Regions from separate parts of the Pseudarthrobacter phenanthrenivorans Sphe3 genome, predicted to be linked through region 1. Evidence: riboswitches for the same ligand, from Rfam matches in the RefSeq annotation. Region 1 holds a riboswitch; each other region holds the start of a gene.
The links. Region 1 has a riboswitch for cyclic di-AMP ahead of ASPHE3_RS04095 (M23 family metallopeptidase). Riboswitches for the same ligand answer to the same signal wherever they lie in the genome.

Region 1 (9,604 bases):
CCTTCCCGGGTACACCGCCACCCGGCCTGCCAGCGCTTCGTAGCCTTGAGCCGGCTCCGGGTAGAACCAGGCCGCAGCCTCAGCAACCTTTCCGCCGCCACGCACTGTGAGGTATTGCGCCGCACCCTTGAACTCGCAGAAACTGCTTCCATCCGCAGGTTCCAGGGTTCCGGGAGCGAAGGCCGATCGGGGCAAGTAGTAGACAGGGGGATGGCTGGTTTCAAGGACCCGGACCGAATCCACGCTGTCCAGGACCACCTCCCCGCCCAGGACGATCCGGATCCTCGCGCTGCCAGCCTCGACGCGCGGGGGACGGGGATAATCCCACGCCGCTTCCTGGCCGGGCAGGGGGACTACGGGGGTTGGGGTGCGCTGCATGCCTTCAGTTTGCACGCCAGCCTGCGTCCGCGCCACAAGTCCACGCAGCCCGGCCGGTGCACTTCGCACCACTATGACCGCGGCTGGGAGCTATTCAGCCGTTTCCACGTCCTTGCCGTCCATGATCCGGTAGGCATAGCCCTGCTCGGCCAGGAACCGCTGGCGCTTTGCCGCAAATTCCTGGTCCAGGGTGTCACGGGCCACGAGCGAGTAGAACCGGGCTGCACGGCCGTCCTTCTTGGGCCGCAGGAGCCTGCCCAGCCGCTGCGCCTCCTCCTGCCGCGAGCCGAAGGAACCAGACACCTGGATGGCCACCGAGGCTTCCGGCAGGTCGATGGAGAAGTTGGCCACCTTGGAGACCACCAGCGTCTGGATGTGCCCGGCGCGGAACGCATCGAAGAGCTTCTGGCGCACCTTGACCGAAGTGTCGCCCTTGATCACCGGGGCCTGCAGCCGCTCGCCGAGGTCGTCCAGCTGGTCGATGTACTGCCCGATCACCAGCAGCTGCTCGCCCGCGTGCCGGGCCACCAGCTGCTCAACCACCTGGGTCTTGGACTCGGAGGTGGAGCAGAGCCGGTACTTGTCGGCGTCGTCCGCCATGGCGTAGGCCACCCGTTCATCCTTGGGCAGGTCTACCCGGACCTCCACGCAGTCTGCAGGCGCGATATAGCCCTGGGACTCGATGTCCTTCCAGGGCGCGTCATAGCGTTTGGGCCCGATCAGGGAAAAGACCTCGCCCTCGCGGCCGTCCTCGCGGACCAGCGTTGCTGTAAGGCCGAGCCGCCGGCGTGCCTGCAGATCGGCGGTCATCCGGAAGATCGGGGCCGGCAGGAGATGCACCTCGTCATAAATGATCAGGCCCCAGTCGTGCCCGTCCACCAGCTCCAGGTGCGGGTACAGTCCTCCGCGCTTGGTGGTCAGCACCTGGTAGGTGGCGATGGTCACCGGCCGGACTTCCTTCACGGCACCCGAGTACTCGCCGATCTCGTCCTCGGTGAGGGAGGTGCGCTTGAGCAGCTCGTCCTTCCACTGCCGGGCGGCCACGGTGTTGGTCACCAGGATCAGGGTGGTGGTAGAGCCGGTCGCCATGGCAGCGGCGCCCACAAGTGTTTTGCCCGCACCGCAGGGCAGCACCACAACGCCGCTGCCTCCGGCCCAGAAATTATCGCTTGCCATCTGCTGGTACGGCCGCAGCTTCCAGCCGTCCTCATTCAGGGCAATCAGGTGCGGGGTGCCGTCCACATACCCCGCCAGGTCTTCCGCCGGCCAGCCGATCTTCAGCAGGAGCTGCTTGAGCTGTCCGCGCTGGGAGCCGTGCACCACCACGGTTTCGCCGTCGATCCGGGGCCCCAGCAGGGGCTGGATTTTCTTGGCGCGGATTACTTCCTCCAGGACGGGGTAGTCGTCGGTCCGCATGACCAGGCCGTGTTGCGGGTCTTTTTCAAGGCGCAGCCGTCCGTACCTGGACATGGTTTCTTCGACGTCGATCAGGAGCGAATGGGGTACGGGGAAGCGCGAATACTTCAGGAGCGTATCCAGGACCTTCTCCGCGTCCAGCCCGGCAGCGCGGGCATTCCAGAGGCCCAGCGGTGTCAGCCGGTAACTGTGCATGTGCTCGGGTGCGCGCTCCAGTTCCGCGAAGGGAGCGATGGCATGCCGGGCTTCGGTTGCGAGCACATGGTCCACTTCGAGCAGGATGGTTTTGTCGCTCTGGACGATCAGGGGTCCGTCGTTCACGCAGGGTTGTCCTTCACGCAGGGTTGTCCTTCACTGGCGCAGTTCCTCTGCAGCCTCAATATCGATAATGCGGTGGATGGACAGCACCCGTTCAGTTTCCTTTGCCGGATCAAAGACCCGGACGCGTCCGCCGCTTACAGATAGCGGAACAACGATCTCCAGGTTGGCATTCCCCATGCTGTCCACCACGTTCATGCTGATCCGCTGCTTGAGCCGGATGGCGCGCTGCAGTGCCTCCAGCCCCAGCTGGGTGCCCACTTCGCCGGCGTGCACGGCGGATCCATGGTGTCCGACGGCGGGACGCGCCTGCCGCAGGACGGCCAGCTGGGCGTCCACTTCCTCCGCCGCGGGCGCCGTGCGTGGTGCGGTATAGACGGGGCGCTGGGCGTCCGGCTGTGCCGGGGCCGGCCGGAGTCGGACAACAGGCTCGTCGGCGCCGTCCACGGAGGGGGAGAGGCCGAGGCTCCGGAGGACCTGGGCGGTTTCGCGCGGAGCCGCGGAGGAAACCAGGACGGTGGGGGCAATCCTCACCAGGTTCAGCCCGGCAGCCTTGGGCCCGGAGAGGAGTTCCTGGAGCGCGCCTTCATCTTCACTGTGGATAAAACTGGCGGCCGCCCCCACCCGCAATCGTCCGTGCCGGGAAGCGGTGTCCTCAATGAGGTATTCGAGGGGCTGGGGCACCGCGGTGGCGGAGTGCTCGCGGAGGAACGCCATGATCCCGGCAGCGTCGTACCCGCCATCCAGCGCACGCTTGATGGAGTTCGCAGAGAACCGGTAGATGGTGGCGGGTCCCTGGCCCTCGGCGTCGGCCATCAGCAGAAGTTTTCCGGCGAGTTCCGGGGCAAGGTAGCCGGGGGCCACCGCCGTGAGGTCCGCCTGCAGCAGCACATGGTTCAGGGCTGCCGGCAAATGCTCGCCCAGGATGGCCAGGGCGTCGTCGGGATTGTCCTGGGCCAGGGCGCTTCCCAGCTGGCTGAGGGCTCCGGATCCCACCAGGCCCAGGAGTTCAGCCTCCGCCAGCACTCCGCGGATCATGGAGCTGAACCGCCTGGCCATGCGGGGCTGGGCCCATTCCGCCCTTTGCAGGACGGCTGCCGCATCCAGCACGGGAGCGGTGCCGTCTGCAGGACCCGCTTCATGGGTCAGTTCGTTCAGGATCTCGAGGATGCGTTTGCGGACCACCGGAGCATCAGGCCGCTGCGCCTCGGCGGAAAGGGCGATGATGGTGCTGCCGGAGGCTGACCTGTGCGCAGCCGGCACCCCGCGGGATCCGCTGATGGGCTGGCCCACCAGCGAGGGCACGCGCTCGCTGGCAAGCCAGGCATTGACCAGCCAGAGCCACTGTTCCTGCCGCGGAAGGATGAGCCATTCAAGCTGCGGTGGCTGGACCCAGCATGAAGAGTCCACGTCGAGGCGGATGAGGCCGGCCAGCGCGGCCAGCTCCAGCAGGACTCCGACGTGCTGCTGGTCGATCCGCAGCAGGTCCGCGAGCCGCCGCATCTCCCGCACTCCCACACCGCCGCTGCGCAAAGTGGCCAGGGGCTGTTCCCGGACGGCGTGAAGCAGTTCGCCCACGAGCCGCAGCGTCTCGGAGATGGCGCTGAGTGCTGCGTTCCTGCGCAGGGCGGCGGTGGTCCGGCCGAGTTGGGGAACAGGCGGTGAGAGGGTGAAGTCGTCGATGATCGCGCCGCCGCGCAGTGAGAGGCCCACGCTGTGCGGCAGTTCCACGTGCGCCGCGTCGAGCGGCACCAGGAGGCCCCGTGCAAGGAGCCAGTCAATGGGTCCGACGTCGGACCCCTCGGCGCTGATGGAGGCCTTTCGTTGCGCCTGGGGTACGGCGCCCATGGCCCAGTTCCGGAACCTGGCGAGCAGCGCCGTCGTCCGTTCCGGTGCCGTGGCAAGGATGCTGTGGAGGGCCTCAGGGGAGGATGTCCAGTGCTGCAGCGCCAGTGCGGCCTCCATGGGCGTGGTGGCGCCATGAATCGCCACTCCGCTGCGGTGCAGTTCGGTAACCAGTTGCACCGCGCGCTGCGCGAAGGCCGGCTGGAGGCGGACCAGTTCCGTATAGCTCCTGCCCAGCCCTGCCGGGTAGATCCCCACCACGTCCTTCAGCGAACCGACGGGGAGGTAGTAGCGGTGCTTCGCGGCAGAGTCCGCAACGCCGTGCGGGGGTTCGGCGCGGTGCACCAGGGCGAGTTCCTGCAGCGAGGCCAGGAGCCGTTCAACGGTTGCGGCCGAAGAACCTGAAATCAGCTTGCGGAGCTGGGCGGCGGATGCGCTGTGTCCGGTGTCCGTGTTGGTGCTGAGGTGAAGGGTCTCAAGGACCTGCATTTGCGGCCGGTTCAGCCGTTCCAGGGCACGCTGGACGCTGAGCCGGGCACTGGCCCGTGCAGCCAGGGCGGGGAAATCCGGGACAGTGGGTGAGATGAGGTCCGGCCGCGCAGCGAACAGCGCCCGCAGAGAATCATCGCTGCGTGCCTCCAGCTCCTTGCTCAACGCGCGAATGAGGGACATCAGTCCAACGTTACCGCCGGTCCGGCTTTCCTGCCCGGCGCCGCCCGGCAACGCCGTCCAGAACCAGGAAGAGCATCAGGATGAAGGCCAGCGGCAAACCGTAGAGCGCAGAATAGGTAACCCAAGCCGGAGCCATTGAGCCGGCGAAGGCAAGGGCCATCACGGCGCCGACTGCCAGCAGGGACAGCACGGCAACAACAGCCGCGAGGATCATCAGGGCACGCCGGTAGCGCGAGGGTGTCATGGACGTAACGCTACAGCTCCTGCGGCGCTGGAGGTGAACGGCTGTGTGGAGCACCCTGGGCAGCACCGCTGAAAGCGGGATTACGGCGGTTGGCAGGATAACCTTGAGGTATAGACCAACACGGTTACAGCCGTCATGCCCTAAACCCGCACAACAATGCGGACGCGGTGAGGGCTGGCCGTGTCAGAAGACGTCAGAACGAAGAAGGTTGATTACGTGCCTACCGGCAAGGTCAAGTGGTATGACAAGGAAAAGGGCTTCGGGTTCCTCGCAGGCGAAGACGGCCAGGAGGTCTTCCTGCCCAAATCGTCGCTGCCCGAAGGCGTAACAGAGCTCAAGGCCGGAACCCGGGTGGAATTTGGTGTGGCTGACGGCCGCAAAGGGGCTCAGGCCCTGGGCCTGCGCGTGCTGGACAAGACGCCGTCCATTGCCAAGGCCAAGCGGCCCAGTGCCAAGGACCTCGCTCCGCTGGTCCAGGACCTGGTGACCGTGCTGGACAACCTGTCCGGGACCCTCTCCAAAGGCAAATACCCGGAAGGCAACAAGGGCAAGGCGATTGCTGCTGCCCTGCGTAAGGTTGCCGACGAGCTGGACGTTTAGGCACCGATGAATTCGGAACCTGAACAGGCGGCACCGGCTGCGCCGGACCAGGGCGGCCGGGCAGCGGAAAGCAAGTCCGGCGCTGGCGTTGCCGCTGCCGGTGCGAAAGCCGGCGCCAGGCGCCGCGCCGGTGTCCCGGTGTGGCGGACGGGGAAGCCTGACGCGTTCCTGGCCGCGGCCGTGGACACCGCCCGCGACGCGGTGCAGGGCATAACGCCTGCAGCCACCATCGGCCGGCATCTCGGGGCCAAGAGCGAGGGCGACCGGCTGGTGACGCACTTGTTCGAGTCCAGGCTGCCCGGATACGTGGGCTGGCAGTGGTACGCGGTGCTGACCCGGAACTCACGTTCCAAGGTGGTCACGGTTAACGAGCTGGGGCTCCTGCCGTCCGAGGAGTCAATCCTTGCGCCCGAATGGGTGCCCTGGGCGGAGCGCGTCCGGCCGGAAGACGAACAGGATGTCGAGCAGGTTCAGGAGGTTGCCGCCCCGGACGAAGCGCGTCCCGGGGAAGCGGCTCCGGCAGCGGATCCGGAAGGGGCAGTGCCCGCAGGCGGAAGCCAGGGTGCTGCGGACCAGGACTCGCCGGACGGGGAGCCTACGGAGCAAGCTTCTGGGGACCAGCCTGCTGAGGACGACGACGGCACAGAGTAACGCGGGACGGCTCCCTTTGCAGGGAGGACGTTTCCCAGCCAGTTAAACGAAAACGGCGCCGCCCGGGACGAACCCGGGCGGCGCCGTCGTACTTTCAAGTCCCTTCAGAGGCTTGTCATCAAGAAGGCTACTTGCGCAGTTCGCCCACCACGTAGTCGATGCTTGCCAGCAGTGCGGAGACATCGTCCGGCTCGATGGCAACAAACGTGGCGATGCGCAGCTGGTTGCGGCCCAGCTTGCGGTACGGCTCGGTGTCTACCACGCCGTTGGCCCGCAGGACCTTGGCCACCACGGATGCGTCCACGGAATCGTCGAAGTCGATGGTGGCGATGACGTTGGAGCGCTCGTCCGGGTTGGTGACGAACGGGGTGGCGAACTCCGAGGCCTCAGCCCAGCTGTAAATGCGGCCGGCGGAATCGGCCGTGCGCCCGGCCGCGAAGTCCAGGCCGCCGTTCCCATTCAGCCACTGCACCTGTGCATCCAGGGTGACCAGCGTGGACAGCGAGGGAGTGTTGTAGGTCTGGTTCAGCCGCGAGTTGTCGATGGCCGTCTGCAGGTCCAGGAAGTCCGGAATCCAGCGGTCGCTGCCCTTGATCCGCGCTGCGCGTTCCAGGGCGGCGGGGGAGAACAGGCCGAGCCACAGGCCGCCGTCCGAGGCGAAGTTCTTCTGCGGCGCGAAGTAGTAGACGTCGCTCTGCGCCACGTCAACGTCCAGGCCGCCTGCTGCCGACGTTGCATCCACCAGCACCAGCGCGCCCTCATCGGCCCCGGCCACGCGCGTCACCGGGGCGGCAACACCGGTGGAGGTCTCGTTCTGGGGCCAAGCGTAGACATCCACTCCGGCTTCAGCTTGCGCCTCCGGGCGGGTACCGGGCTCGGACTTAATGATCGACGACGAATCCAGGAAGGGCGCCTTGTTGGTGGCGGCCGCGAACTTGGAACCAAATTCGCCGAAGGAGAGGTGCTGCGCCTTTTTCTCCACCAGCCCGAAGCTGGCAACGTCCCAGAACGCGGTGGACCCGCCCACTCCCAGTACCACTTCATAGCCCTCCGGAGCCCGGAAGAACTGGCTCAGGCCTTCCCGCACCGATCCCACGAGGTTCTTGACTGGTGCCTGCCGGTGGGACGTTCCCAGGATGGTCTTCGATGCCGCGGCCAGTGCATCGATCTGCTCCTGGCGGACCTTTGAGGGGCCAGCGCCGAACCGTCCGTCCCGGGGCAGGAGGTCGGCGGGAATAGTGATGCTGTTTTCGCTCACAAGTACTCCAATGTCGGCGTGGACGCGGTGGTGGTCCGGCGGGTGTTTGTTGGCAGGCAGCCGTGGCGGCTGCAGCTCAGGCCCTCCTTATTCTGCCTGAACAGCTGTGGGGGCGGGAACCGGCAGCGTCATAGTCCAGACACTGAGACGGGGCCTCCGGATGACGTCCCCAACTATTCGGACAAAGTCAAAATAGGCTAAGCTTTCCAACGGACCACGTCGCGGATGGAAGCGATACGGTGGGACAACGCAAGGAAATGCGCTCGAGGAGCTGAGCTGGATGACGGATCTGATCGACACTACGGAGATGTACCTCCGGACCATCCTGGAGCTGGAAGAAGAAAACATCGTCGCCCTGCGCGCCCGGATCGCGGAGCGCCTGCGTCATTCCGGGCCCACCGTCTCACAGACCATCGGCCGTATGGAGCGGGACGGCCTGGTGGTGGTCTCCGGCGACAGGCACCTTGAGCTGACCGAGACCGGCCGCAAACGCGCCACCGAAGTGATGCGCAAGCACCGGCTGGCGGAGCGGCTCCTCGCTGACGTGATCGGGCTGGACTGGGCCTATGTCCACGACGAAGCCTGCCGCTGGGAGCACGTTATGAGTGAGCGGGTGGAGCGGCGCATTTACGAACTGCTGGACCATCCCACCGAGTCGCCCTACGGCAACCCCATCCCGGGCCTGGCGGCGCTCGGCGGGCAGACTTCGCCCTCCTTTGCCGATGGGGCCATCAGCCTGCTGGAAGCAATGAAGTCCTACAGTCCGGCCTCGGAAGTGACTGTCAGCCGCCTGGCCGAGCCGATCCAGGTGGAACCCGAGCTGCTGGTCCAGCTCGATGAAGGCGGTATCCGCCCTGGCGCAGGAGTCACCCTCGAACGGGTGGGCGATTACATTTCAGTGCGCGTTGCCGGTATTGAGGGCGCGCTGGAGTTGCCGCCCGAAGTTGCCGCGCACGTCTTTGTAGCCGTCCGCCAGTGACCTTTCTTGGGGAGCTGTTACCCCGTGTGGGGCTGGTCACGCAAAGATAACGGAATTGTTACTTAGGGCCTTAAGCCCCTATAGTTGAACCAAGCGTTGATACTAAAGCGTTACCTGATCCGGAGCCGAGCTCTGCCAGCGGATCAGGTGCACGAGTCATAACTGGCAGAGGCGGGGGAACCACAAGCGGCAGCCGGGGGACTGCCTTGGGGTGAAGTCCGTCAGCAGCAAGCCTCTTCCAGCGAAGGATCCCTCGGGGATATCTCTGTGCCGAGCTTGCTTACGGCGGACCGGGTCTTTGAACTCTCTGACCCGAATCCGACAGCTAACTTCGCAGGCTTTCCAGAGAGGAACCCTTCTTGTCCATGCAGACCCCCAGGGGACGCCGCCGCGCGGCGCTCCCCAGCTCGACGCCGCGGGTTGTCGAGGTCACCACGATGGAACGCCCCCGCGATTTCCACCGTGATGCCCGCCGCCGCCGAGGTCCCTTCCGGCAGGTCACCGAATTCGCGTCGGCCAGTGGAATCGGCCAGAAGGCCGGCATCGCACTCGCTGCCACAGGCCTGGTGCTGACCGTGACCGTTCCGGCCACCAGCCCTGTCATGGCCACCGACGCATCCGGCGCCGCCCCGGTAGCTGCATCCGCGGTGACCGCGCAGCCGCAGATTTCTGCCGAGGCTGGGGCGCAGATCGATTTCAGCCGCTCTGCCGTGGTCACGCAGGCTGATCCGGACGGCAAGCTGAAGCAGCTCCTCAGCGCCCAGTCCGCGGGTGCCGTCTCCCGGGCAGCCTCTGCCGGCAGCCTTGGCGCCCCCCTGGCCACGCTTTCGACTGCCTCACCCTTCGGCTACCGGGTCAGCCCGATTACGGGCGGCTCAGGAGACTTCCACCGCGGCCAGGACTACGTGGCGCAATGCGGGACCTCTGTCCTGGCGGCTGCCACCGGCACCGTGACGTTCGTGGGCTGGCACCAGTACGGCGGCGGAAACCGCGTCGTGGTGGACCATGGCAACGGCCTGGAAACCACGTACAACCACCTTTCGTCCTTCAATGTCACGGAGGGGCAGACCGTCTCCCGCGGAGACGTTGTGGCCTTGAGTGGAACCACCGGCGCCTCCACCGGCTGCCACCTCCACTTCGAGGTGCAGGTCAACGGTGAAGTTGTCGATCCGACCGGCTGGCTGTAGTCAAATGATGCAGAACTCTCGAATCATCGTGACCCGCCGTGACCTGAATGTGACAT
Region 2 (9,604 bases), 1.4 Mb from region 1:
CCGGCGCCGCAGAGAACAACCCGGACCGCTGGCAGGAAGACCCGCTGCTCCAGGACGAGGCAGTTTCCGGAGAAGAGGAGGACTTCATTAGCGACCAGACCTTCCGGGACGAAGCTGCCCAGGCACGCTATGAATCCGGGGCGCCTGGGGACGCCCCGGTGACGCCCACCCTGGGTGAGGCTGTTGCTGACGTGGATTTCGGTGAAGACCCCACCGGGGACGAGTCCGAAGGCAGTGACGATACGGAGAACTTTGGCGGTTCCCCGCTCAGCGAGTTCGAACCCGACGACCTGGAGCGCTGAGCCGGCAACTGCGCCCGCTCCGGGCGGCTGCTTCCCTGATCCATGCGTGCGGCGGCGGATCCTTTCACGGCTGGCGCGGGCAGGACAAAACCGCATCCCAGGGGACGAAAGACTCTGGCGAGCGGGCCCGGGTGGCGGGATAGTCAGGGAACACCCGCGGCAATGGGTCGGGGGAAGGGGTCGGCAATGATGTTTTGGGACGGCAACATGGGCGCCTGGGGATACATCCTTATGGTGTTGAGCTTCATTCTGTTCTGGGGCGCGATCATTGCCGCCATCGTCGTCTTCGCCCGCTCGATGTCCGGAAGCAGCCGCAGGAACAGCGGCAGCGGCCACAGCATTGGCGGCGCGGAGGAACTGCTGGCGGAACGGTTTGCCCGCGGTGAAATCGACGAGAGCGAGTACACGGCGCGCCTCACTGCCCTTCGCCGCGCCCGGGGCGCCTGACCGGCTTGCCGCCCCTGCCGGGCCGATCGCCATGGACCTCCGCCTCGTTTCCCGGGTGCTGTTCCTTCGCGCTGCCTGGCGGCGGCGGGACCGGTGGGACGCCGCCCGGATAGCCGCCCATCAGGAACAGGCCCTGAAGGAACTGCGGCGCGCGGCGTATGCGGGATCCGAGTTCTACCGGCGTCACCACGCAGGCCTCCACGATGCGCCCCTTGAGCAGCTGCCCCCTGTGACCAAAGCGGCACTCATGAAGCATTTCGACGAGGCCGTGACCGCCCCCGGACTGCGCCTGGCGGAACTTGAGCAGCATCTCCGGGACCTCGCGGAGCACGACGGCGATCCGGGCCTGCCGTGGCGCGGCCGCTGGTGGGTAGCTGCCACCGCCGGGACGGCAGGACCGAGGGGAACGTTCGCCTGGAACCGCTCCGAATGGGCCACGGTGCTGGCCTCCTACGCCCGCGCCAACGATTGGGCCGGAATCCCGGCGGGCGTGGGCCGCCCACTGAAGGTAGCCCTCGTCAGCTCCCGGGTGCCCACGCACCAGTCGGCCGTCGTGGGTGCTTCACTGCGCTCCGGGCTCGTCCCCACCATCCGCCTGGACGTGACGGCACCAATTGCCCAGACCGTGGCCGAACTGAACGGGTTCCAGCCCAGAGCCTTGGTGGGCTATGCGTCGGCACTTCGTCCGCTGGCGGCCGAGCAGCTGGCAGGGCGGCTGCAGATTTCGCCGCAGGCTGTCATGTCGGCTTCCGAGGTGCTGACGCCCCTGGCCGCCCGGGAGATGGAAAAGGCGTGGGGGAGTGCCCCTTTCGACGTCTATGCCGCCACCGAAACGGCCGGCCTCGCCTCACCCTGCACGTACCGCAACCGGCATCTCTACGAGGACCTGGTCATCGTGGAGCCGGTAGACAGGGACGGGGCGCCGGTTCCGCAGGGCACCACCGCGGCAAAGCTCCTGGTCACTGTCCTGTTTTCGCGTACGCTGCCGCTCATCCGCTACGAGATTTCGGACAGCGTGACGCTGGGTGGACGCGGCTGCGCCTGCGGCCGGTCGTTCACCCTGCTGCAGGACATCGAGGGGCGGCTCGAGGATGTGCTGACCCTGCCCGGAAAAGGGGGAACGGCCACCGTCCATCCCATTGTGTTCCACCACGTCCTGGACCAGCAGTCAGCCGGCGGTTGGCAGGTGGTCCAGGAACCTGGCAGGCTGCGGGTTCTCCTTGCTGGCCTTGCGGCGGGCAGCACAGTTGAAGGAGTGCGGACGGCCGTGGAGGCCGCCCTTGCGGAAGCAGGGGTGGTGGAGACCTCCGTGGACGTGGCAGTGGTGGACCGGCTGGAACGGACACGCCTGGGAAAGGCCCCCTACGTTCGCCGGTTGGGGCACTGAGCACCAGGAGTAGGAATCAGCAGCCGGGCCCCACTGGAAATCTGCCAGCCACAGGTCCGGTCTGAAGACTCCGGACCTGTGGGGACACATCGGAGCGCACCTGCCTGCACCGCCGGACTTGTTTCCTTTTCCGCCCTGCCCCGGCGGAGTACCCTTGGACCACCGTTAGGAAATATGCGGCCGCCGTTTGCAGATTGGATCACACATCCCAGCATTCCGAAGGGATGCCTGGCGGCCGCTCGAATGCCTTTCATCCCCTGGTCAATGACCTGGATTCAAGCTCCGCCACACCTCTTCTGCTGGCCATTCCTGCGATCCGGCCGATGCAGGCACGTGTGAGGAGTTTCCATGGATACCGGGACTGTTCTGGCTCTCGTCGGCGGATACATCGCCGCTGCCATAGGGGTCTTCCTGCTGTATTCGCCGGTCCTTGTCCTGGTTGTTGGACTGCTGATCTCGGCAGGCCTCCTGCAGTTGCTGGCGTGGCCGTTCCTTGTCCTGGTCCGCAAGCTCCGGCGAAGGCCGGAGCCGCCGCAGGACGGGTCATGGCTGCTGCACTGAGTGAGCGCCTTTGCCGGCCGGACGCGTGCCCCGGCCGCGGGGCAACCGCGCGTCCGTCAATCAGCGTGGATTACGGCATTCTCCTTCGACTCAGCCCGGAACTAGGCTAAAATACTAAGCAGGCTGATAAATATCGGTTGGCAGGATCACTACTGAAGGAGTTTCACATGAACTTGGGAAGCATGATCAGGAATGCCGCTGGACGATTCTCCGGCAGGACCGGGACAAGCGGGACAGTCCGCGGGTCCGGCCTCAACGCCCCGGGACGCACGCCGGGCACGACCGGTGCCCCGGGAGCCAGGACCGGCGGAGTCGCCGGCAGGATCATGGGAATGCTCCGGCGGCGCTAAGCCGCCCCAGCATCAGGAAAGCAGGTCCCGGGTTGCTCCGGAGCCTGCTTTTTTGGCCTTCCAGGACAATGCGCCAACTTGTCATCCTGGGCACTGCTTCCCAGGTCCCCACCCGTACCAGGAACCATAACGGCTACCTGTTGCGCTGGGACGGCGAGGGTTTCCTTTTCGACCCGGGCGAGGGGACCCAGCGGCAAATGATCCATGCCGGGGTGTCGGCGAACCAAATCACCCGGATCTGCCTGACCCACGTGCACGGAGACCACTGCTTCGGGCTGCCCGGAGTTTTGTCGCGCATGGCCCTCGACGGCGTGGCGCATCCGGTGCATCTCCACTACCCGGCCTCCGGTGAGGACACGGTCCGGTCGCTGGTGTCAGTCAGCTCACCTGGAATCGACCTCCGGCTCCACCCGCACGGCGCGGGCGGAACCGTGGCCGAAGGCCTGGACGTCCGGCCGCTCCAGCACCGGATCGAAACGTACGGGTACCGCCTCGCCGAACCGGACGGCCGCACACTGCTGGCCGAACGCTTGGCGGCGGCAGGTGTTTCCGGCCCGGACGTTGGGCGCCTCCAGCGGGAGGGCACCCTGGCGGGCGTCCGGCTCGAGGATGTCAGCGTCCCAAGGCCCGGCCAGGGCTTTGCCTTTGTCATGGATACTGCCCCTTGTGCCGGCGCGGAGGAACTGGCGGACGGCGTGGACCTCCTGGTGGCGGAGTCCACCTTCAGCAACGACGACGCCGGGCTGGCACGCCAGTACCGGCACCTCACCGCGGGCAGGCGGGGGAGCTGGCGGCAGGTGCGGGCGTCCGCACCCTTGTCCTGACCCATTTCTCCTCACGCTACGGCGACGACGCCGGCGTTCTCGCGCTGGAGGCCACCGGCAGGGCCGGCGGTGCAACGGTCGTGGCGGCAGCGGACCTGCAGCGCATCGAATTCCCGCGCCGGCGGCGCTGGCCGGAGGACGCGGCCGGCCAAACTGCGAGCGGCCAGGCAGCAAACTATGGAGGTTACTTGTGAGTGCCACTTCCGAAGAAGTTTCCGACGTTGCTCCCCATGGCAAGGAGGCCACCCTCAAACGCGTGCTCGGGCCCAAGCTCCTGCTGCTGTTCATCGTGGGGGATATCCTGGGCGCCGGGGTCTACGCAGTCACGGGGACCATGGCAGGCACAGTGGGCGGCCTCGTCTGGCTGCCCTTCCTGCTGGCATTCGTGGTGGCCACGCTCACCGCCTTCTCCTACCTGGAGTTGGTGACGCAGTACCCCCAGGCGGCGGGCGCCGCCCTGTACACGCACAAGGCGTTCGGCATCCACTTCGTCACCTTCCTGGTGGCATTCGCCGTCGTATGCTCCGGCATCACCAGTGCCTCCACCTCCGCCAACGTCCTGGCCCAAAACTTCTTTGGCGGGCTCGAGGTCAACGGGTGGATGGGGATGCCGGGACAGGGGGTCATCACGGCAGTTGCCTTGGGCTTCATGCTTCTTCTGGCCGCCATCAACCTGCGGGGCGTGGGGGAGAGCGTCAAATTCAACGTCGTGCTCACCGTGGTGGAGATGGTGGCCCTCTGCATTGTCATCGGTGTTGGTTTCTTTGTGATGGCACAGGGAACCGGCAACCCCGGCGAGGTGTTCGTCTTCAACGACTACCAGGACAAGGGCCTGTTCCTGGCGGTCACTGCGGCCACCTCCATCGCGTTCTTTGCCATGGTGGGCTTCGAGGATTCAGTGAACATGGTGGAGGAGACCCGCAACCCGGAAAAAATCTTCCCCCGCACCATGCTGACCGGCCTCGGCATCGCGGTGCTGCTGTACATGCTGGTGGCCGTGTCCGTGGTCAGTGTCCTCACCCCCACCGAGCTGGAAGGCATCCGGGAAGCTGAGGGCGCCGCCCTGCTGGAAGTTGTCCATAAAGGGTCACCGGACTTTCCCATCGACAGGGTCTTTCCCTTCCTGGCCGTTTTCGCGGTGGCCAACACGGCACTCATCAACATGCTGATGGCCAGCCGGCTCATCTACGGCATGGCGCGCCAGCACGTCCTGCCCCGGCCACTGGGCAAGGTGCTCCCCGTGCGACGCACGCCGTGGGCAGGAATTGCCTTCTCCACCGTCCTGGCGCTGGGCCTCATCCTCTATGTAACAAGCGATCCGGAAAGCAATATCGTGGCCAACCTCTCCGGGACCACGGCCTTCCTGCTGCTGTGCGTTTTCACGGTGGTCAACGTGGCCTGCGTGGTCCTGCGCCGCAAGCGGGATCCCCACCGCAAGGTGTTCTTCACTTCCCCGGGCCCCCTTCCGCTGGTGGCGGCCGTGCTCTGCGCCTTCCTGGCGGGGCCTTGGGTCGGGCGGAATGTCATCCAGTACCAGATTGCCGGCGGGCTGATGGCCATTGGAGTGATCCTGTGGTTCGTCACCTGGCTGATCAACCGGCGGACCAACGACGGCGATAGGGTTAATCCATGACTGCCGCAGCAGAATCGATGATCACATTCGAGGGCCGCTTCGCCCGTGAACTGGCCGAGTTGGCTGTTCCCTGGCAGGCGGAGGAAGCGCCGCATCCGGAGCTGCTGGTCCTGAATGAAGCCTTGGTGGACGAACTGGGGATGGCGCCGGAGTACCTGCGCTCTCCCGAAGGCGTGCGCCTCCTGCTGGGCAACCACATTCCGGCAGGCGCCACCCCCGTTGCCCAGGCATACGCCGGGCACCAGTTTGGCGGGTATTCGCCCCTGCTCGGTGACGGCCGGGCCCTCCTCCTCGGTGAAATCGTGGACGACGGCGGCCGGCTGAGGGATGTTCACCTGAAGGGTTCCGGACGCACCCCCTTCGCACGGGCCGGGGATGGCCGCGCGGTCATCGGCCCCATGCTGAGGGAGTACCTGATTAGCGAAGCCATGCATGCCTTGGGCATTCCCACTACCCGGGCACTGGCCGTGGTGGCAACAGGGCGGGCCGTGCGCAGGGAGACGATGCTTCCCGGCGCTGTCCTGGCCCGCGTGGCAAGCAGCCACCTGAGGGTGGGAAGTTTCCAGTACGCGCGGGCCACCGAGAACGTGGAACTGCTCCGCAGGCTCGCCGACCATGCCATCAGCCGGCACCATCCCGCAGCCGCTGAAGCAGAGAATCCCTACCTGGCGCTCTTTGAAGCGGTGGTGGCCGCACAGGCCCGGCTGGTGGCCAAGTGGATGCTGGTGGGCTTTGTGCACGGCGTCATGAATACGGACAATATGACCATTTCCGGCGAGACCATCGACTACGGCCCCTGTGCCTTCATGGACGCCTTCAACCCGGGCGCGGTCTACAGCTCCATTGACGTTGGGGGCCGGTATGCGTACGCCAACCAACCGGTCATAGCAGAGTGGAATCTCGCCCGGCTGGCCGAGGCAATGCTGCCGCTGTTCAACGAGGACCAGGAGCAGGCAGTGGGCCCGGCAGTGGAGGCGCTGGGCAGATTCCGCAGCCAGTACAGCGACGCCTGGTTTAACGGGATGAAGGAAAAACTCGGACTGCCGGCAAGCATGGCCGGGACCCCGGAAGGAGACGCCGCGTCGGACGTGGTGGACGGAGTGGTTGCGCTGCTGAAAGACGGGCCCGTGGACTATACCCAGTTCTTCCGGAACCTGGGCCACGCCGCCCGCGGCAACTCCAGGCCTGCCCGGGGAATGGTCCTGGACCTGGCAGCCTTTGATGCCTGGGCCGAACGCTGGACTGCGCTGAACCCCGACTCCGGCCTGATGGACCGGGTAAATCCGGTATACATCGCGCGCAACCACCTGGTGGAGGAAGCGCTGGCTGCGGCCACTGAGGGCGACCTTGGCCCGTTCAACCGTTTCCTCGACGTGGTGCGTTCCCCGTTCCAGGAGCGCCAGGGGCTGGAACGCTACACGGAGGGGCCGCCGGAGGACTTCGGAGATTACCGGACTTTCTGCGGCACCTAGGAAGAAGCCGGAAGCACGATTGCGGCTCCAGGACAGGTGGGAACAGGACAGGCGGGAACAGGAAAGGTGGAACAGCACAGGGGCGGCAGCCGGGAAATCCCGGCTGCCGCCCCTGTTTGCTCAGTGGGCCGGGCCTGCGGTGCGCAGGCCTGCCCGTCCGGCTGCTGGCTATGCCACCCGCACGAAGGAAGCGCCGCCGAGCCAGCTGATGGAGTGGACCTCGGTCTTGTAACCGTCCACGCCGCCGCTGACTACCTGGCCGTCACCGGCGTAAACGCCCACGTGGCCTGCGGTGATGACCAGGTCACCCGGGGCCGGGGAGCCCACGGTGGTGCCGTACTGGAAGAACTGGGTGGGAGCAAGGTCGCCCACGGACTTGCCCACGGCACGAAGGGCCTTCTCCACCATGGCGGTGCAGTCCTGCTGGATTCCCACCTGGCCGTAGGCGTTCGCCAGGATGGCGGCGCCCGTGCCGGTGCCGCTTACTGCGGGAGCAGGCGCGGGGGCCGGGGCTGCGGTGGTGGAGGCATAGGCCAGGTTCATACCGGTATTGGCAGGAGCGGATGCGGCCTGCACCGGAGCGGCGGCGGCAGGTGCTGCGTAGCCGGCGGCCGGAATCTGGATCTGGTCACCCGGGTAGATGATCGCGGAGATCGACAGGCCATTGGCGGACAGAACGTCGTTCAGGCTCACGCCATAGGAGGCCGAGATGGCGCCCAGGGTGTCGCCGGAGACGACGGTGTGGACCGCGCCTGCTGCTGCTGCCGGGGCGGCAACCGTGGCGGCCGGGGCTGCAGTCGCCTGGACGTTAGTGGTTTCGGTGGTGTCCGGGCCGCTCACGCCAGCGTGCGCCGGAGCTCCGACGCCAAACGCAATGCCGGATGCAGCGGCAACGGCGAGGGCCGGCCGGCCCAGCGTCCGGGCCTGTGACTTGGCCGTTACAGCCAAGCCCTGGAGCACGATTGAGCGGTCCGGAGTCGCGCGGTGACGGGCGGTGGTGGAATTTTTTGACACAGTTGATCGCCTCTCCCATGCCTGCGGGGTGAGCTGTCGGGTTCGGGTTGGAGATACCCGGCCGGTGGCAACCCCCGTTATGGACGGAGGCGCTATCGACTTAACCCCAAGGCCTTAAAAAGGCCGCGGAAACTTGGTTCCCCCGTCCCTGCCAGCTGGAAAGCGATTGGTTCCCGTAACAGTGGCAGGGCTCGGCATACTGTCGGGAATGTCCCGTCTGAGAGGGACACCAGAAGACCATAACCCGGGCGCGGACCAATTGTCACATTTGGATAACATGCGAGGTACTTCTCTCACATTTCCGCAATTCGGTGGATTTCCTTTGCATTCCGCCGTGGCCTCGGCTGATGCGGTGTCCGTGGTCCTGGCAACGGGCCCGTGTAACAAAGTCATAAAGTTGTGCATGATGCGTGTGCGTGGCGGGGCAGGCGGACTACGGCGGTTTGCCATCTGCGCCATCTCCGGTCGGGGTGCACCATGGACGCCGGGCGCCGGTTTGAGTGGATTACCCAGGGCCTTACTGGTGTCGCGCTAGGCTTTTCCCATGCCCGATTTCGAAAGGTTCCGGATCCTTCTCGAGGAGGAATGGCGGCGGAAGGTTGAGCTCCTGCCCGCCCTCCGCGCGGACATCGCCGCGGCAAACTCTGCCCGGCAGGACTCCAATGTGGATGACGAACATGATCCAGAGGGCTCCACTATCGCTTTCGAGCTGTCCCAGGCATCGGCCCTGCTGAAGCAAAGCGCGTCCGGTCTGGACCAGGTGGAAGCTGCCCTGGCCCGTATCGCAGCCGGCACTTATGGCACCTGCGCGGTATGCGGCGAGGCCATTGCCGAGGGCAGGCTTGAAGCCCGGCCCTGGACCCCGTACTGCATCCGCCATGCGGGCGGGGGGCGTCGCCGGTGAACGGCGGAAGTGATGACGTGGCAGCGGCTGCCGGCTTCATTGACCACACCCTCCAGAACGAGGGCGCCTGGTACCGGGCGGACGACGTCGAACTGCGGCTGGGCGGTGCACTTGCCTCCTACGGGTCCTCCGTAGGTGCCGTCCGCGGCACCGTACGCGACGCGCTGCGGAAGTTCAAAGAACTGGACCACGACGCCGTAGCCATGCTGGCCTCGGTGTTGTGGGGCCAGCCGGGGCCTGGCACCAGGCCTGTTTTTGAGCGGCGGCTTGCCGCCGTGGTGCTGCTGCAGTCGCGTGTGAAACTCCTGCGCCACTCCGACCTGACCAGGATCGAGGGCTTCCTTCGGTCCGCAGGAAGCCGGGAACTGGTGGATCCGCTGCTGGCCGACGTAGTGCGGCCCCTGCTGGCCGGGCTGGCGCCACGGGAGCGCCAGCGGGCGGGCGTGGTACTGGCCAGATGGAGCCAGGACCCGGACGGGCAACTGCGCGCGGCAGCAGCCTTCCTTGAAGACCAGCCCCGCAGCGACGACCTGCACAAAAGCGCCCAAGCCCCGCATAAAGGAGAAATAACATGAACGATCCCTATGACCTGGAACGCTTCGTCACCGCCCAGGACAGCGGCGGCACCGGAGAGGGCGGAACCTATGCCCAGGCGCTGGCGGAGCTGCAGCTCGGGAAGAAGACGGGGCACTGGATGTGGTTCATTTTTC
Region 3 (9,604 bases), 130 kb from region 1:
GGAAAGCAGTCCCCGCCGGCTCAGCGCGCTTTGCAGCCCCGCGGCGCATCTACATGCTGTTTCCCTGCCCGGCATGCAGCAGCCATCAGTCGTGCAGCGCGCCAAACTTTCGTCCTTCCCGTCCGGAAGGCTAGATTCATCAGCAAGATGACTAATCAATCCAGTCCCAAACACGCAACCGCCTACTGGACCACCGCACAGGGACAGGGCGAACTCCGGCACGAGGAAGTCCCTTCCCCCGGCCCCAACGAAGCCTTGGTCCGCTCCCTGTACTCCGGTATCAGCAAAGGCACGGAGATGGTGGTGCACGCCGGAGCTGTCCCGCCCCGGGTGGCTGACGCAATGCGGGCCCCTCATCAGGAGGGGGAGTTCCCAGGACCTGTGAAGTTCGGGTACCTGTCTGTGGGAGTGGTCGAACAGGGACCGGAAGAATGGACCGGGCAACGCGTCTTCTGCCTGAATCCCCACCAGGACCGCTACGTGGTGCCGGTCACTGACCTCACAAAGATCCCGGCCGAGGTCCCTTCGCGCAGGGCAGTGCTCACCGGAACGGTGGAAACGGCGGTCAATGCACTGTGGGAGGCCGGCCCGCGGCTGGGAGACCGTATTGCGGTTGTGGGTGCAGGCTTGGTTGGCGGCATGGTGGCCACCCTGCTGAGGACCTTTCCACTGGACCGCCTGCAACTGGTGGACCTGGACCCCAGCCGGAAGCAGCTGGCGGATACCCTCGGTGTCGACTTCGCCCATCCTGACGACGCCCTCGCCGACTGTGACATCGTTTTCCATTGCTCCGCCTCGCAGGAGGGCTTGGAGCGAAGCCTGCAGCTCGTCGGGGACGAGGGAGACGTCATCGAAATGTCCTGGTACGCCAACCGCGAGGTGACGCTGCCGCTGGGGGAGGACTTTCACGCCCGCCGGCTGTCCATCCGCGCCAGCCAAGTGGGAGTGGTGGCTCGTGCCCGCCGCCACCGCAGGACCACTGCAGATCGCCTAAATCTCGCCGTTTCCCTGCTGAAGGACCCGGTGTTTGACGTCTTCCTGACTGGTGTCTCGCCGTTCGCCGAGTTGCCCGGGGTGGTTCAGGACCTCGCCCACGGCCGGCTTGACGCCCTCTGCCACGTCATCGAGTACCCGTGCGACGAATCCCGGAATCCCACCCAAGAAGACCAGAGGTAACTCATCATGTTCAGCCTGACCGTCCGCCGCCATTTCATGATTGCCCACAGCCTCCCGCGGGAGGCCTTCGGGCCAGCCCAGGCCCTGCACGGGGCGACGTTCGTTGCGGAAGTGGCCTTCCGCCGTCGGACGCTCAATGACGACGCCATTGTGCTGGACATCGGCGCAGCCGGCACCATCATCGAGGAGGTGCTGGCCGGACTGAACTACCGGAACCTGGACGAGCATCCCGATTTCGAGGGCAAGCTCACCACCACCGAGGCGCTGGCGCACTACATTGCCCGGTCCGTGGCGGAAAAGCTGAAGGATGACGACGACGGCGCGCAGCTGGCGGGCATCGACGTCACCTTGCGCGAGAACCCCGACGCCTGGGCCACCTTCTCGCTGGACCTCCCGGCGGTGGACCTTCCGGCGTCCTGATCCCATGCAGCGCATCCGCCTGCTGGTCCCCGGCAACATCCAGCACCACTCCGGCGGCAACGTCTACAACGCCCGGCTGGTCCGAGGCCTGAAGGCCAACGGCATCGAGGTCGAGGTGGTTCAGGTGGACGGATCCTGGCCCTACGCCAGCGCCCATGCACGGCGCCGTTTGGGCACTCTCCTTGGCGCATGGGAACCGCACGCCGAGGTCCAGAACGAGGCCCAAAGCGCTGCCCGGAACTCCATCCGGAGCGCGGCGCGGAACGACGTGGCCCTCGTGGATGGGCTGATCGCCATGGGCGCTCCGGATGAACTCGAGTTCGCCGCCAAGGCCGGGCGGGAAACCTGGGTGCTGGTCCATATGCCTGCGCCCGCCCGCCACGAGCTTGAGGCGCGCTCCCTGCGTGCCGCTACCGGCGTCATCTGTACCAGCACTTGGGCCAGCAAGGTCCTTGAAGGACGCCACAGACTCCACGGCCTCGCGGTGGCGCTTCCCGGCACAGACCCGGCGCCCCTGGCGAAGGGTTCCGTTCCGCCGCACTTCCTGGTGGTGGCCGCACTCCTGCCCAACAAGGACCAGCTGCTGACAATTTCCGCACTGGCCCGGCTCCAGGACCTCGACTGGACTGCATCCTTCGTGGGGTCAGACGAGGCAGATGAGGGCTACGCCACGAAAGTCCGTGCTGCTGTGCAGGACCTCGGGCTGGGCCATCGCATCCGGCTCGAGGGGGAGCTGACGGGCGAGCCGCTGGAAAGGGCCTGGGGGCGGGCTGACCTCAGCCTGCTGGTATCGCGCGCCGAGGCTTTCGGCATGGTGGTCACCGAATCGCTGGCCCGCGGGATTCCCGTGGTGGTGCGCGCCGGGACCGGCGCCGTCGAGGCCCTTCGGCTCGGCGCGCCGGCAGAGCAAGGCGCACCAGGGGAGCAGGTCGCACCAGGGGAGCGGGGCCCACTCGCGGAACAGGCCGCGCGAAAGGAGTCCGACGACGACGGCGGGCTACCGGGAGCAGCAGTTGCCTTTCCTGCCGATGACGATCCTGAAAATCCCGCCGTGCTGGCCGGAGTGCTGCGGCAGTGGCTTGAGGATGCCGGCCTCAGGGCTGCATGGCAGGCCCGGGCCCGGGAGGCAAGGGGCAGGCTGCCGGGCTGGGACCGGACAGCGGCCAAGGTGCTGGAGGCCATGTCCGCGGGCCCCTCCACCTGATCACGCAGGCCCTGAACCGCTCCTGAGCAGGGAACATCCGGTCAGCGCCGACTGTTAATGTGAGTGGAGAAGAAGAGCACCGTGAACACGAACAATCACACAGCACTGATCATCCCGGCCGAGAGCATCGAGCCGATCCGTCTGCAGCGTCTCGAAGCGGAACCTGGAGCCCTGGAGGACCTGGTGGGCGGGGCTGTTGAGGCCCTCATTCGGGGAGACTGGCATGTCTACTTGAATGCCGAGGCCCAAGGCGGGAACTTCCCCCTCAACCTCCGGGCCGCCCAGCTGATGCGCGAGTGCGGCGTGGAGGAGCAGATTGTCCCCCGTGGGACGGCTGTTTTCCTTGGCCGGGGAAAGCATTGGGATGAAGCGGATGTTCCGGAGCATCTGACCACGCTCGCCGAACACCTCTTCGGTGACGCGCTGGCCGCCTGAATGCCAGCCGCTGGCTGAATGCCCAGCCGCTGGCTCAATGCCCAGCGCTGGCCGGCGGCTCAGAGCCGCGTTCGATGCCCGGCAAAGAACTCGCGCAGCAAAGCGGCGCACTCCGCTTCCCGGACGCCCGGGTAAACCTCCACCCAGTGGTTCAGCCGGCGCTCGCGGAGCACGTCGAACACTGAACCGGCAGCCCCGGCCTTCTCGTCCCAGGCGCCGAACACAACCCGGGGAATGCGGGCCAGGACAATCGCGCCGGCGCACATGGCACAGGGTTCGAGTGTCACTATCAGCGTGCAGTCGGACAACCGCCAGCCGTCTCCGCGGCCGCCCCCGTTCAGCGAAAGCTGGCGCAACCGCTCCGCCGCCTCCCGGATGGCAACCACCTCGGCGTGGGCGGTGGGGTCGCCCAGCTCCTCGCGCTGGTTGCGCCCGGAACCCAGCACGGCGCCGTCGGGCCCTATCACCACAGCGCCGATGGGCACGTCCTCCGTGGCGAGGGCACGGCGGGCTTCCGCGAGGGCGAGACCCATCCACGTGTCGTGTTTTTCAGCGGAGACCATGGCTCAATGATAGTTTCGAAGGATACCCAGAGCCCGTGACGCACACCGCCGGGAGGCAGAATGAGCACCGTCCGAGACCGCATGGACAAGTGGATCAAACCCTATGCCGCCCTGTGGCTGACCATGATCATCGGCGGAGCGCTGGTAGTCACCATGGCCGTGCTGGGCACCGAGGTGTACTCCGACGTGGTGGACGAGGAAGGCCTGGCGAGCCTTGATATCCCCACCTTGGAATATTTCCAGACGCTGCGGAACCCGGAGACGGACGCCTTTGTCACGGGCTTCACCAACGTGGGCGGAGGCATCGGGATGCCAATCCTTGCCAGCGTCCTCACCGCCTGGCTCACCTTCCTGAGCAGGACATGGCGGCCCATCATCCTCGTGGGCGGTGCAGCACTGGTGTCCACCACTGCCACCACCCTCGGCAAACGGCTCGTGGGCCGGACCCGCCCGGACCACTCCGAAGCCGTCCCTCCGTACGAAAGCTCGCCATCGTTTCCCAGCGGGCACACGCTGAACACCACCGTGGTCATCGGCGTCCTTGTATACATCATGTGCCTGCAGTTCCAGATGCTCTGGGCCAGGATCACCGCCATCACTGCCGGTGCCATCTTCATCATCGCCATGGGCTTGAGCCGGGTTTTTCTGGGCCACCACTGGCTGACGGACGTAATGGCCGGGTGGCTCCTGGGCCTTGCCTGGGTGGGCATGGTGATCCTCGCACACCGGCTCTTCCACCTGACCCGGAAGAGGGAGCACGCCGGCCCCGCACCTACGTTTGAGCATCCCGTGGTCCGGGACGTGGTGGCTGACGCCGTGCACCATGACGGGCGGCACACTGACCGCGGGAGGGATAACGCCGGGTGATAGTTTTGACCCATGCGCACTCTCGTTGTGGACCACCCGCTGGTCGCCCATAAACTCACCGTCCTGAGGGACAAAAACACCCCGTCTCCGGTTTTCCGGCAGCTGACGGAGGAGTTGGTGACACTCCTTGCCTACGAGGCCACGCGCGAAGTCCGCACCGAACCCGTCACCATCGAAACGCCCGTCAGCACCACCGTGGGCACAGCTTTCACCAAGCCCACCCCGCTGGTGGTGCCCATCCTCCGCGCCGGCCTGGGCATGCTGGAGGGCATGACCAAGCTTGTCCCCACCGCCGAAGTGGGCTTTCTGGGAATGGCGCGGGACGAGGAAACCCTGGACATCATCACGTACGCCGAGCGGCTCCCGGAGGATCTGACGGACCGGCAGATCTTCGTCCTGGACCCGATGCTGGCCACCGGCGGAACCCTCCGCGAAGCCATCAAATTCCTGTTCAAGCGCGGCGCGTCCGACGTAACCTGCATCTGCCTGCTGGCCGCGCCAGAGGGGCTCGCCAAGCTGGAGGAAGAGCTCTCCGGGGCCAACGTGACCATCGTCCTGGCGTCCATCGACGAGAAGCTCAACGAGAAGTCCTACATCGTTCCGGGACTTGGCGACGCCGGCGACCGGCTTTACGGCATCGCCGGCTAAGACTCAAGCCTTTCCTGTTCAAAACCGGAAGGCTAGCCTGTGCGGATGGACTGGAAACTCGAACTCGTGTACGTCCCCGTGTCAGATGTGGACCGCGCCAAGGACTTCTACGTCAATAAGGTGGGATTCAACCCGGATTTTGACGAGCGCCCCACGGATTCCATCAGGTTCGTTCAATTGACGCCTCCAGGCTCGGCCTGCTCCATCTGCATCGGGGAGGGCCTCACGGATGCGCCTCCCGGCACGGGGTCGAACCTCCAGTTGGTGGTCAGCGACATCCAGGCCGCCCACAGCCACCTGAAGGGCAACGGCGTTGAAGTCAGCGACATCGACGTGCAGGACTGGGGGCACTTCGTGTACTTTGCCGATCCAGACGGGAACCGCTGGTCCGTGCAGTACATCCCGGGCCGCGAGGGCTGACGCCCCGCCAATCCCGCGTACTGATACCGTCCCATGAGGCACAATGGGGACAGGCGCTGACGGGGGTTCCGGTTGAGGTTAGCGGCGATGAAGGCCGGGCACTCATTTCTTTCCGGCTTTGAGATCCGCAACCACCTTGGCGATCCGCCTTGCCCGCGTTTCCGGTGTCTTCGCCTCGCCTAAGGGCTCCACATAGCGGCGCTGGGCACTGTAGCTGAGCGTGGCATAGAACTGCTGGGCCACAGGTTCGGCGGCCATCGCCGCCGCAAGATCATCCGGGACTTCAACAATCCGCGGCTGCGTATCCAGTTCCACCTCGACATCCACTGTCTCGCCGGCTGAAACCCCGGTGAATTCCCGGTTGTGGGCGCTGAGCGAGATCAGGTTCTGCCCGCCCATCACGGCAATGCTGCTCCGGTAGCTCTTGCCGTGGATGGTGACCACCACCGGCGGCCGCCTGCCGGCACCCAGGGCTTCAACCACGTGGCCCGGCACTACGATGCCGGTGGTGGTGCCGCCGTTTCCCTGAATGGTGGTGGTGAATTTCATGGTTCAAAGTAACCCGGGCCCGGCAGCAGTTCAACGGGTGGATCAACGGCAACAGCCGCCGGGCTCCCGGCTAAACCCGGGGACCCGGCGGCCGTTCCGTTTAGTACCAGTTGTTGGCGTAGTGGAAGTTCAGTGCCCCACACGGCGACTGGTAGCGCTCCTGGATGTAGTTCAGGCCCCAGTTGATCTGGGTCCGGTAGTTGGTGAGGTAGTCCGCACCGGCACTGGCCATCTTCTCGGCAGGCAGGGACTGGACGATGCCGTAGGCGCCGCTGCTCGGGTTGGTTGCCGTCGTGGTCCAGTCCGATTCCTTGGTCCACAAGGTCTGCAGGCACTGCATCTGGTCCGGTGCCCAGCCGTAGCTTGCCAGCTGGCCTGCGGCGTAGGCCTGCGCTCCAGCCGGATCGTTAACCGCGACGACGGGCGCGGGCTCGGGAGCGGGAGCCGGAGCAGGTGCGGGTTCCGGTGCCGGCGCGGGAGCAGGCTCGGCTGCCGGGGCAGGAGCCGGTTCGGCGGCCTGGGGGACAACGTTGATCGGCTCGGGGGACGGCGCCGGGTTCGCCTGGATTTCGCTTTGCTCAATGCTCAGCTTCGACTGGACCTCGGCGGCCTGGTCCTGGCTGGCTGACACACGGTTGCTGGTGTCCGTCGCCTGGCCGGCTGCCCCCACTCCAACCAGGAGTGCGCAGGATGCCGCAACGACTGCGGCGCGCTGGCCGAAGGACGGAATTTTGCCTGTTGCACGCGGAGCGCCGGTTTCAGTGCCCGGTTTCGGGCGTGCTTTCATAAGGAACTTGGACATGATGGATCGCCTCTCACACCTGCGGAGTTAGCTGTCGGGTTCGGATGAGGGCATCCGGCCACACGGAAAGATCACGTGCTGGCTTAACCCCAAGGGCAGTCAATGCCCGGGACGGTTGGGTCCCCCGCCTCTGCCTTTGCTCAAGCGGAATCCGGGAAGCGGCAGAGCTTGGCGTCATCCGGATATGCGCCCCCGATCGGGAACCGCACCCAATCGACGGTACAGGAGTGCAGGGCTTAAGTCACATTTTGGTAACAGGGATCACGACGACGGCGAGCCGCCTTGCGTCTCTAAGAAGACTGGCCGTGACCTTACCAGGACTGGCCGGGTGGCAGCGGCAGTTGGAGGGTGAACCGGGTGCGTCCCGGTTGTGACGTAACCGTTACCCGCCCGCCGTGCGCTTCCACAATGGATTCCACAATGGACAAGCCCAGCCCGCTCGTCCCCTCGGCGGCAGCTGAACCGTTCCCCCCGGCGCCCGTCCGCGCCGCGTCTGCGCGGGCAAACCGCGCGAAAACCTGGTCCACGAACTCCGGAGGAATCCCTACGCCGTCGTCCGTTACCGTCACCACGGCGGTTCCCTCAAACGGCTTTCCCACCCCGGTGACCACCGTCGTTCCCGCAGGAGTGTGCTTGCGCGCGTTCGACAGGAGGTTCATCAGCACCTGGCGCAACTGTGACGGATCGCCATAGACCACCACTGGTTCCTCGGGGAGTTCCAGCCGCCATGTATGCCCCGGCGCCATGACCTTCTCGTCGCTGACCGCTTCCGCCACCAACTGAGTCAGGTCCACCTCGCCCAGTTTCAGCGGCTGGCCCTCGTCCAGCCGTGCCAGCAGCAGGAGGTCTTCCACCAGGGCGGTCATCCGTTCGGACTGGCTTTGCACCCGCGCAAGCGACTTCTCCCCGTCCGGAGTGAAAGTTTCCGTCATCCGCATCAGTTCCGTGTAGCCCCGGATTGCCGTCAGCGGCGTGCGCAACTCATGGGAGGCATCCGCCACGAACTGCCGCACCTTGGTTTCGCTTTTCTGCCGCGCCTGGAGTGCGTTTGCCACGTTGTCCAGCATGAGGTTCAGGGCATGCCCTACGCTGCCGACCTCAGTTCCGGGATTGGAGTTCGACGGCGGCACGCGTACGGCAAGTGCCACCTCGCCGGCATCCAGCGGCAGCTGCGACACTCGGGTGGCAACCTCCGAGAGCTGCTCAAGGGGTTTCATGGTGCGCCGGATCAGGACCGTTCCCACCAGCCCGATCAGCAGCAGGCCGCCCAGCGAGACAATGACAAAGGTCCAGACGAGGGAAGCCAGGGTGCCCTGCTTGACCGCGAGGGGCAGGCCGGTCACCAGGACGTCGTCGAAACCGGTCCTGACTGCGACGAGCCGGTAGTCTCCGTTGGACAGCGTCCGGTCGACGGGGCGGGCGTCGGTGGCCAGAGCCAACAGGACCTGCTTGTCCTCCGTGGACAAGGGGGAGCGTGTGGTGTTGGAGGTCAGGAACCCGCCGCTGCTGACCTGGCCGTCGAGGATCCTGGCGTTCAGCGTCCCCACGCTCTGGCCGCGTGCATCCAGCGGGTCCCTTCCATTGAAGCCGCCGGAGGGCGGACGGCCGGGATCATCGGAACGGGCCGCCGCCTGGCTCAACTGCTCATCCAGCTGGCGGGTAAGAAACGCATCCATCGAGGCATAACTTGCCACGCCCACCGCGCCGCAGATGGCAATCAGCAGCGCCATGGCCAGGAGGATGAGCCTGGTCCGCAGGTGCCAGGTGCCTGGCCTAAGCCAGCTGCGGCGTTCCGGTTCCCTGCGTGGGGGTTCCGCGCTTTGCGGGGACGCCACTGCCGCTACTCCGCCGGCTTGATCACGTACCCGGCGCCCCGCACCGTGTGGATCATGGGCGGATGGACGGCATCCACCTTCTTGCGCAGGTAGGAGATGTAAAGCTCAACGATATTGGCCTGGCCCCCGAAGTCGTAGTTCCAGACCCGGTCCAGGATCTGGGCCTTGCTGATGACTCGCTTGGGGTTTTCCATGAGGTAGCGGAGCAGCTCGAACTGGGTGGCAGTCAGCTGGAGCGCCTCGCCGGCCCGCGCCACCTCCCTGGTGTCGAGGTTGAGAACAAGGTCTCCCACCACAAGCTCGGCAGTGTCCATGGCGGCAACGCCGGAGCGCTGGACCAGGCGGTGCAGCCGCAGCAGGACTTCCTCCATGCTGAACGGCTTGGTGACGTAGTCGTCCCCGCCGGCGGCAAGCCCCACAATCCGGTCCTGGACCGCATCCTTCGCAGTCAGGAACAGCGCAGGAAATTCAGGTGCAAATGCGCGGATCCTGCCGAGGACCTCCACGCCGTCGAACCCTGGAATCATCACGTCCAGGACCAGCACGTCCGGCCGGAAGTCCTTGGCCATCTTCACAGCTTCAGGGCCGTCGGCCGCTACAGCCACAGACCAACCAGCCATCCGCAATCCCATGCTCATGAGCTCGGAGAGGCTCGGTTCGTCATCAACCACCAGGGCCCTGATGG

Region 2: linked by a shared signal. The riboswitch ahead of ASPHE3_RS10200 (C40 family peptidase) and the one ahead of ASPHE3_RS04095 (M23 family metallopeptidase) in region 1 are both predicted to bind cyclic di-AMP.
Region 3: linked by a shared signal. The riboswitch ahead of ASPHE3_RS22215 (aggregation-promoting factor C-terminal-like domain-containing protein) and the one ahead of ASPHE3_RS04095 (M23 family metallopeptidase) in region 1 are both predicted to bind cyclic di-AMP.

The regions. Positions count from the first base shown of each region.
Region 1 is NC_015145.1:860,280-869,883, forward strand. It holds gene ASPHE3_RS04055 (DUF427 domain-containing protein) at 1-378, opposite strand, end outside; gene ASPHE3_RS04060 (DNA repair helicase XPB) at 469-2,115, opposite strand; gene ASPHE3_RS04065 (helicase-associated domain-containing protein) at 2,146-4,629, opposite strand; gene ASPHE3_RS04070 (hypothetical protein) at 4,640-4,873, opposite strand; gene ASPHE3_RS04075 (cold-shock protein) at 5,090-5,473, shown strand; gene ASPHE3_RS04080 (DUF3027 domain-containing protein) at 5,480-6,124, shown strand; gene serC (phosphoserine transaminase) at 6,252-7,382, opposite strand; gene ASPHE3_RS04090 (metal-dependent transcriptional regulator) at 7,663-8,361, shown strand; cyclic di-AMP (ydaO/yuaA leader) riboswitch at 8,506-8,716, shown strand; gene ASPHE3_RS04095 (M23 family metallopeptidase) at 8,727-9,548, shown strand.
Region 2 is NC_015145.1:2,217,498-2,227,101, reverse strand. It holds gene ASPHE3_RS10235 (hypothetical protein) at 1-302, shown strand, start outside; gene ASPHE3_RS10230 (SHOCT domain-containing protein) at 489-749, shown strand; gene ASPHE3_RS10225 (phenylacetate--CoA ligase family protein) at 685-2,136, shown strand; gene ASPHE3_RS10220 (hypothetical protein) at 2,485-2,697, shown strand; gene ASPHE3_RS22040 (hypothetical protein) at 2,865-3,047, shown strand; partial or broken gene ASPHE3_RS10215 (ribonuclease Z) at 3,116-4,065, shown strand; gene ASPHE3_RS10210 (APC family permease) at 4,062-5,504, shown strand; gene ASPHE3_RS10205 (protein adenylyltransferase SelO) at 5,501-6,976, shown strand; gene ASPHE3_RS10200 (C40 family peptidase) at 7,145-7,990, opposite strand; cyclic di-AMP (ydaO/yuaA leader) riboswitch at 7,994-8,165, opposite strand; gene ASPHE3_RS10195 (TraR/DksA family transcriptional regulator) at 8,535-8,894, shown strand; gene ASPHE3_RS10190 (DNA alkylation repair protein) at 8,891-9,469, shown strand; gene ASPHE3_RS10185 (DUF1810 domain-containing protein) at 9,466-9,604, shown strand, end outside.
Region 3 is NC_015145.1:726,523-736,126, forward strand. It holds gene ASPHE3_RS03460 (zinc-dependent alcohol dehydrogenase) at 148-1,176, shown strand; gene ASPHE3_RS03465 (6-pyruvoyl trahydropterin synthase family protein) at 1,183-1,596, shown strand; gene ASPHE3_RS21180 (glycosyltransferase family 4 protein) at 1,601-2,800, shown strand; gene ASPHE3_RS03475 (hypothetical protein) at 2,882-3,235, shown strand; gene ASPHE3_RS03480 (nucleoside deaminase) at 3,295-3,798, opposite strand; gene ASPHE3_RS03485 (phosphatase PAP2 family protein) at 3,859-4,665, shown strand; gene upp (uracil phosphoribosyltransferase) at 4,678-5,313, shown strand; gene ASPHE3_RS03495 (glyoxalase superfamily protein) at 5,359-5,733, shown strand; gene ASPHE3_RS03500 (YdeI/OmpD-associated family protein) at 5,836-6,282, opposite strand; gene ASPHE3_RS22215 (aggregation-promoting factor C-terminal-like domain-containing protein) at 6,383-7,084, opposite strand; cyclic di-AMP (ydaO/yuaA leader) riboswitch at 7,090-7,251, opposite strand; gene ASPHE3_RS03510 (sensor histidine kinase) at 7,396-8,919, opposite strand; gene ASPHE3_RS03515 (response regulator transcription factor) at 8,925-9,604, opposite strand, start outside.